Regions from separate parts of the Bacillus siamensis genome, predicted to be linked through region 3. Evidence: predicted binding sites of a transcription regulator. Region 3 holds the regulator's gene; each other region holds the start of a gene.
The links. Region 3 encodes LexA, which represses DNA repair genes until DNA is damaged. Its sites were predicted from a motif close to CGAACATATGTTCG; they were not measured.
Positions count from the first base shown of each region.

Region 1: recA (recombinase RecA) is a predicted target of LexA. The motif match lies at 865-878, and genes of this name have one in related genera.
Region 2: ruvA (Holliday junction branch migration protein RuvA) is a predicted target of LexA. The motif match lies at 1,168-1,181, and genes of this name have one in related genera.

Region 1 is NZ_CP155579.1:1,699,089-1,701,357, reverse strand. It holds gene recA (recombinase RecA) at 1-792, opposite strand, end outside; gene ABDB98_RS08690 (competence/damage-inducible protein A) at 964-2,214, opposite strand; gene pgsA (CDP-diacylglycerol--glycerol-3-phosphate 3-phosphatidyltransferase) at 2,232-2,269, opposite strand, start outside.
Region 2 is NZ_CP155579.1:2,597,358-2,599,626, reverse strand. It holds gene ABDB98_RS12685 (YhcN/YlaJ family sporulation lipoprotein) at 1-224, shown strand, start outside; gene ABDB98_RS12680 (hypothetical protein) at 349-468, shown strand; gene ABDB98_RS12675 (BofC C-terminal domain-containing protein) at 635-1,111, shown strand; gene ruvA (Holliday junction branch migration protein RuvA) at 1,246-1,851, shown strand; gene ruvB (Holliday junction branch migration DNA helicase RuvB) at 1,862-2,269, shown strand, end outside.
Region 3 is NZ_CP155579.1:1,850,769-1,853,037, forward strand. It holds gene ABDB98_RS09155 (YndM family protein) at 1-12, opposite strand, end outside; gene ABDB98_RS09160 (hypothetical protein) at 169-597, shown strand; gene ABDB98_RS09165 (hypothetical protein) at 710-886, opposite strand; gene lexA (transcriptional repressor LexA) at 937-1,557, opposite strand; gene yneA (cell division suppressor protein YneA) at 1,710-2,021, shown strand; gene ABDB98_RS09180 (YneB family resolvase-like protein) at 2,037-2,269, shown strand, end outside.

The DNA.
Region 1 (2,269 bases), 150 kb from region 3:
TTCACCGTACATGATGTCCACTTCAGCCGTACGGAACGGAGGAGCGACTTTGTTTTTTACGACTTTAATTCTCGTTTTATTCCCCATCACGTCGTTGCCCTGCTTTAATTGCTCGGCACGGCGCACTTCAAGACGCACGGAAGAATAGAATTTCAGCGCGCGTCCGCCCGGTGTCGTCTCCGGATTTCCGAACATAACGCCGACTTTTTCACGAATCTGGTTAATAAAGATTGCGATTGTTTTAGATTTATTGATGGCCCCGGAAAGCTTACGGAGCGCCTGAGACATGAGACGCGCCTGTAAACCGACGTGTGAGTCACCCATGTCACCTTCAATTTCAGCTTTTGGAACAAGCGCCGCAACAGAGTCAACGACTACGATATCAACAGCTCCGCTTCGCACCAGCGCTTCAGCAATCTCCAGCGCCTGCTCTCCCGTATCCGGCTGAGACAGAAGCAGCTCTTCGATATTGACACCGAGCTTTTGCGCATAAACAGGATCAAGGGCATGCTCAGCATCAATAAATGCTGCCTGTCCGCCTTTTTCCTGAACCTCAGCGATGGCGTGAAGCGCTACGGTCGTTTTACCTGAGCTTTCAGGTCCGTACACTTCAATAATCCGTCCGCGTGGGTATCCGCCTATTCCAAGAGCGGTATCAAGTGCAAGGGAGCCGCTCGGCACCGTTGAAATTCTTGTATCCGTTTTTTCCCCGAGCTTCATGATGGAACCTTTGCCGAATTGTTTTTCTATTTGCTTAAGAGCCATATCTAAGGCTGCCTGACGATCACTCATTTATTTTTTTCCTCCTTTATCTTGCCACTACATATACTATACCTTGTTTACTGACATTTGCCAAGAAAAAAGCGAACGCATATTCGGATTTTTTCCGCGTTCGCTTTTCTTCAAAAGAACATAATTCCCTTCGTAAAAATTAAAAATCAGAGAAAACGCCCTTTTAAAACTTTATTTTTGATCCAGCATTTTTAAAATGAGATGGCAGCCGTATTTAGCGGCACGCTTTCTGATGCCGGTTCTTGATCCGGCAAAGTTAAATTCATGCACCTCTTCTTTTCCTTCCGCGGAAATGCCGATAAAGACGCGGCCCGGGGCATGCCCTTCCTGCGGATCCGGACCCGCAACTCCTGTAAAGCTGATACCGATATCGCTTCCGGTCAGCTTTCTGACACCGGCGGCAAGCTCGCGCGCGCACTCTTTGCTGACCGCTCCGCTATCTGCGAGCGTCTCAGCTTTCACGCCGAGCACATGCTGTTTCACACTGTCGGAATAGCAGACAACGCCTCCTGCAAAAAGTTGAGACGCGCCGCTCAAATCAGTCACCCACTCTGAAAACAGTCCGCCTGTAAAGCTTTCGGCAGAGGAAATCGTGATTCCGTTCTGTCTGCATGCTTTTGAAAGCTCCTTCACCAGGGACGTATCATCATATCCGTAGAAAAATTCACCGACCCGTTCTAAAATGGCGGCTTCCGTTTCTTTTAAAAGCCGTTCTGTTTCTTTTTCATCGGCATGTTTCGCCGTTAAACGCAGCGTGACCTCGCCGTCAGCAGCAAGCGGCGCAATCGTCGGATTCGTCTGCGCGTCAATGATATCTTCTAAATCAGCTTCAAGCTGAGATTCACCGATTCCGAAAAACCGCAGCACGGTTGAAACGATTTTCTCATTTGAACCAAGCTTTTTAAGAAGCAGCGGCTTCGCTTCATTTTCAAACATCGGACGCAGCTCGCTCGGCGGTCCGGGAAGCAGCATATAAAGCCTTGATCCGTGCTCTGCAAGCATTCCCGGCGCCATGCCGAAATGATTCGCCAAAACGTCCGAGCCCTCAATAACGAGCGCCTGTTTGCGGTTATTCGGCGACATGGTCCGTTTTGTTTTCGCGAAATACTCTTCAATCGACCGGAACGCTTCGTCATTCAGAACGAGCGGGCGTCCCATTGTGTTTGCAATGGTTTCTTTTGTTAAATCGTCCTTGGTCGGTCCGAGGCCGCCTGAAAAAATAATCAGGTCCGAGCGCTCTTCGGCAGTGCGGATGACTTGCTTAAGCCGCTCCGGATTGTCACCGACAGCGGTGTGGTAAAACACGTTTACGCCGATTTCCGCCAGCTCTTTACTGATAAACTGAGCGTTCGTATTGGCGATCTGGCCGAGCAGAAGCTCTGAGCCGACTGCAATGATTTCCGCTTTTTTTGCTATTTCCATGTTCAAGTCCTTCTTTCTTAGTTAGATGTTTTTAACGCATCCCAGTTCTTCGCAA
Region 2 (2,269 bases), 750 kb from region 3:
TTGCAAACCGCGTGAAAAAAGTAAAAGGCGTACAGGATAGTCAGGTCGTCGTGACTGACACAAGAGTCGTCATTGCTGTCAGAACAAATCATCCTTTTACGAAAAATGATGATCAACATGTCAAACATGCAGCCAAAAAATTCGCGGACGGCCGCGCAATTCAAGTATTTACTGATAACGCCACTTTTACAAAGCTTCAAGACATGAACAAAAACAGCCGTTAGACGGGACTGCCGGATGATTTCATCCGGCAGTATTTTTTTCATCATTTCTTTACATAGTCTTAAAACGCTCTTTATATTGCGCTGTTAACATAAAAGCTAAATAAAACGTAACGGAGGAGCCGGGATGAAAAAAACGGAGCGCGACAAAAGCCGCGGGACAAAAACTGTGTATTTGACCGTAAGAGGATATCGACTCAAACTGACGCCCGGACAGATGAAACTGATATCAGCCGGCCGGGCATAATAAAGCGGGGCAGCCTTTATTAGAGGGCTGCTTTTTTTTTCGGCGAAGCAGTCAAAAGAAAGAAAACGGTTAAGCACCGGTATCTTTGGTCAAACTAGCATCAAGAGTTTGATTGAATAAAGAGGTGTTATTGGTGAAACGAATTTGCGGTGGGCGTCTTTTATTTATGTTTATCTTATCAGCTGCAGTCCTGATTTGCGGAGGAAACGATGCATACGGGGCAGAGGTCGAGCATTACGGGCCGCTTCGGGTGCACGTCCAGCTGGAAAAGGTCTATCTTGACGGTGATGTCGGCATCGAACATACGGATGAAACCGTTTTGGCGATGGAAGACTTTTGGGCCGCATACGCCGGCTGGACGCTCGTTGAGCAGAAAAAAGGCTTCGTTCTTTTCCGTAAGCATGTTGATGATATTTCTCCGCTCAGTAAGGTAAACGGTTATATCGGTGTCACGGACGGAGGGGTGATTTCCACTTTTCACGGCCGTCCCGGATCGCTGTCGGAGCCGATCCAGTCTTTCTTCCAAATTGATTTAGAGCGGTTGGAAAGCCGATTGCAAAAGCATTTGGAACACGGCATACCGTACAGGACAAAAGCGGAGTTTGAGAGCGTGATCGATCATATTAAGACTTACAGCGGCTGACTTTGACGCAAGACATGTGACACATGTCTTTTTTTTCTGAACGGAAGGTGTCAAAGCGAACATACGTTAACTTTTCTATAAGACTTTGGCTGTTTTTGTGTTACAATGATAAGCAGTCAAAGAGGTGAATAGGTGTGATTGAATTCGTGAAGGGGACGATTGATTACGTATCTCCCCAATACATCGTGATTGAAAACGGCGGAATCGGCTATCAGGTCTTCACCCCGAATCCGTTTATTTATAAGGTAAGCAATCAAGAGACCATTTTTACGTATCATCATATAAAAGAAGACGCCTTTTCTCTGTACGGCTTTTCAACCAGGGAAGAAAAAGCGCTTTTCACAAAGCTGCTGAACGTCACCGGCATCGGGCCGAAAGGGGCGCTCGCCATTCTCGGTTCCGGTGATCCGGGAGCCGTCATCGAAGCGATTGAACAGGAAGATGAAGCCTTTTTAGTGAAATTTCCGGGTGTGGGCAAAAAGACGGCGCGGCAGATTATTCTTGATTTAAAAGGCAAACTGGCCGATGTCGTGCCTGAAATGATTGACAATCTGTTCAATCATGAAGCGCGCATTGAAAAACAAGAGGCTGAAACGGCGCTTGACGAGGCGCTTGAAGCGCTCAGGGTTCTCGGCTACGCCGAAAAAGAAATTAAAAAAGTGCTTCCTCACTTAAAAGAGGAAACGGCGCTTTCAACAGATCAATATGTGAAAAAAGCATTGCAAAAATTATTAAAGTAAGGTGATGTTCATGGATGAACGGCTCGTTTCAAGTGAAGCAGACAGCCATGAATCAATAATCGAGCAAAGCCTCAGGCCGCAGAATCTCGCCCAGTACATCGGCCAAAAGAAGGTGAAAGAAAATCTGCGCGTGTTTATCGATGCGGCGAAAATGAGGCAGGAAACGCTTGACCACGTTCTTTTATACGGGCCTCCGGGTCTCGGAAAAACAACGCTTGCGTCGATCGTGGCCAATGAGATGGGTGTAGAGATGCGGACGACGTCAGGGCCGGCCATTGAAAGGCCGGGAGACCTGGCAGCCATTCTGACGGCGCTTGAACCCGGAGATGTGCTGTTTATAGACGAAATTCACAGGCTGAACCGTTCAATTGAAGAAGTGCTGTACCCGGCGATGGAGGATTTCTGCCTTGATATCGTC
Region 3 (2,269 bases):
TACATGTTTCATTTGAACCACCTTCGTTATTTCGTTTAGTCTTCATTGTAGGCAATCAGCAAATTTTTAAACTGGTATATAGTGGTTATAAAGTGTGCGTTTTAATAAAATGTAAATAGACATCACCATATTCACAAGTTAAAATATGTAAAAAAAGGGGGTGCAAAATTGAAAAAATGGTGGATATGTATTGCTGTTTTTTTATTATGTTTTTGCGGAGTACACTCAGCTGAAGCGGCTACCACTGGATTCGGATCAAAAACAAGCTTCATTATGGAGGGAGATGTAAAAGAGTTTTTTATTGAAAATCCGGGGGCTGTATCAGCTGATGATTACCTATTAGGATACAAGTTCACCATTGTAAACAATTCTTCATGCAATTTAAACGTGAAACTCCAACGGATGGCACTGAACGGAAACTTTTATACATTAAGTTCTAAAAGCTACAGCGGCAGCTGGTTAAACCTAAGTGCCCAGGACAAAAAATCAATTGATCCGCATCATAAATACAGGATTCTGATTGAAAGCTCTTCAAACGACTGTGAACCTGTCCATATTAAAGGGTTATACGGCGTGGAATATTATCATTTTGATTGAAAATAGATACCCGCAAAGGCAGCGGGTTTTTTTACATCTCGTCAAAACTTATTGTACTATGCACTAAATATTCATGAATAAAATGTAATCCGTCCGCTCCAAGTAAAGATAGTTATATATCAAAATCAGCCCGCACAAATACAAAAGTTGAAAAACGGATAAAAAGTTTCCTTAGAGAAACATTATTTATTGACTTCAAAAGTGAGATGCCGGATAATAAAGATGTAAGTTTTTCCTCCTTAGCAGGTTCGTTTCTTAAGCCAGGGCGAATCTGCTCTTTTTTATGCAAAAGAAAAACCCCTCTGAAAGGGGCTTTACGATAAATAAAGTTTAATAGAATTAATGAACGGCTCTGAATACGCCGATCACTTTCCCTAAAATACTTACGTTTTGCAGGATAATCGGTTCCATCGTCGGATTTTCCGGCTGCAGCCGCACATAATTGTCTTCTTTATAGAAGCGCTTGACCGTGGCTTCATCATCTTCGGTCATAGCCACCACGATTTCCCCGTTATTGGCCGTGTTCTGCTGTTTGACAATGACGTAATCTTTGTCAAAAATGCCGGCGTCAATCATACTTTCTCCCATGATTTCTAACATGAATACGTGTTCTCCCGGAGGAACCATCCGGTCAGGAAGTGGAAAATACTCGTCGATATTTTCAACAGCTGTAATCGGGATACCTGCCGTCACTTTTCCGATGACCGGGACATTGACAACCTGGCTTTTCGGAATTTGGACTTCTTCTTCATCCAATACCTCAATCGCTCTCGGTTTAGTAGGGTCCCGTCTGATCAGGCCTTTTGTCTCCAGCCGCGCCAAATGTCCGTGCACGGTTGAACTGGAAGCCAGTCCTACTGCTTCTCCTATCTCTCTTACAGAAGGCGGATATCCTTTCGTTTTTACCTCTTCTTTAATAAAACGCAGGATATCAAGCTGCCTTTTTGATAGCTTCGTCATATTTCGCACCTCAAAACGTCGATTTTAAGTAGATTATAGCATGATTTTCCTGACAGTACAAACATAGGTTCGAAAAAAACGATTGACAGAAACATTTGTTCGTATATACTGAAAGGTATAAAAAGCGAACAAACATTCTGGAGGTTGTTTAAATGGCGAAGGAATCTATCATATTTGTCGGACTGTTTACTGCGATTTTAAGTGCCGTTATTTTACTTGTTTCATGTACGGGAAATGATCAGGCGTTCAGCCAATATGTTAAAATAAAGGTTCAGGACGGAGATACTCTGTGGTCACTTGCGGATCAAGTAGCAAAGAAGAAAAATATTAACAAAGAAGATTTCATTGAGTGGGTGACGGAGAATAATCATCTCCAAACTGCTGATATAAAGCCCGGAGACGAACTTATTCTTCCGGTTAAGAAGGAGCATCCGGCCGTATATCAGCTGGCCATTGTCAATTAGAGAGGAAAGAGAGAAATGAAGGCGCTCATTTATGCCCGGGTAAGCACAAACAAAGAACAGCAGCAGACGTCTTTAAAAAGACAGGAAGAGGAGCTCAGTGAGATCGCTGCGGCAAACGGCATGGAAGTCGTAAAAGTCATTTCAGAGAAAGCCAGCGGTTACGAAATGGACCGCGACGGAGTATTTGAAATGCTTGATGAAATTAAAAAGTCACATATTGACGCGATATTGGTGCAGGATGAAACAAG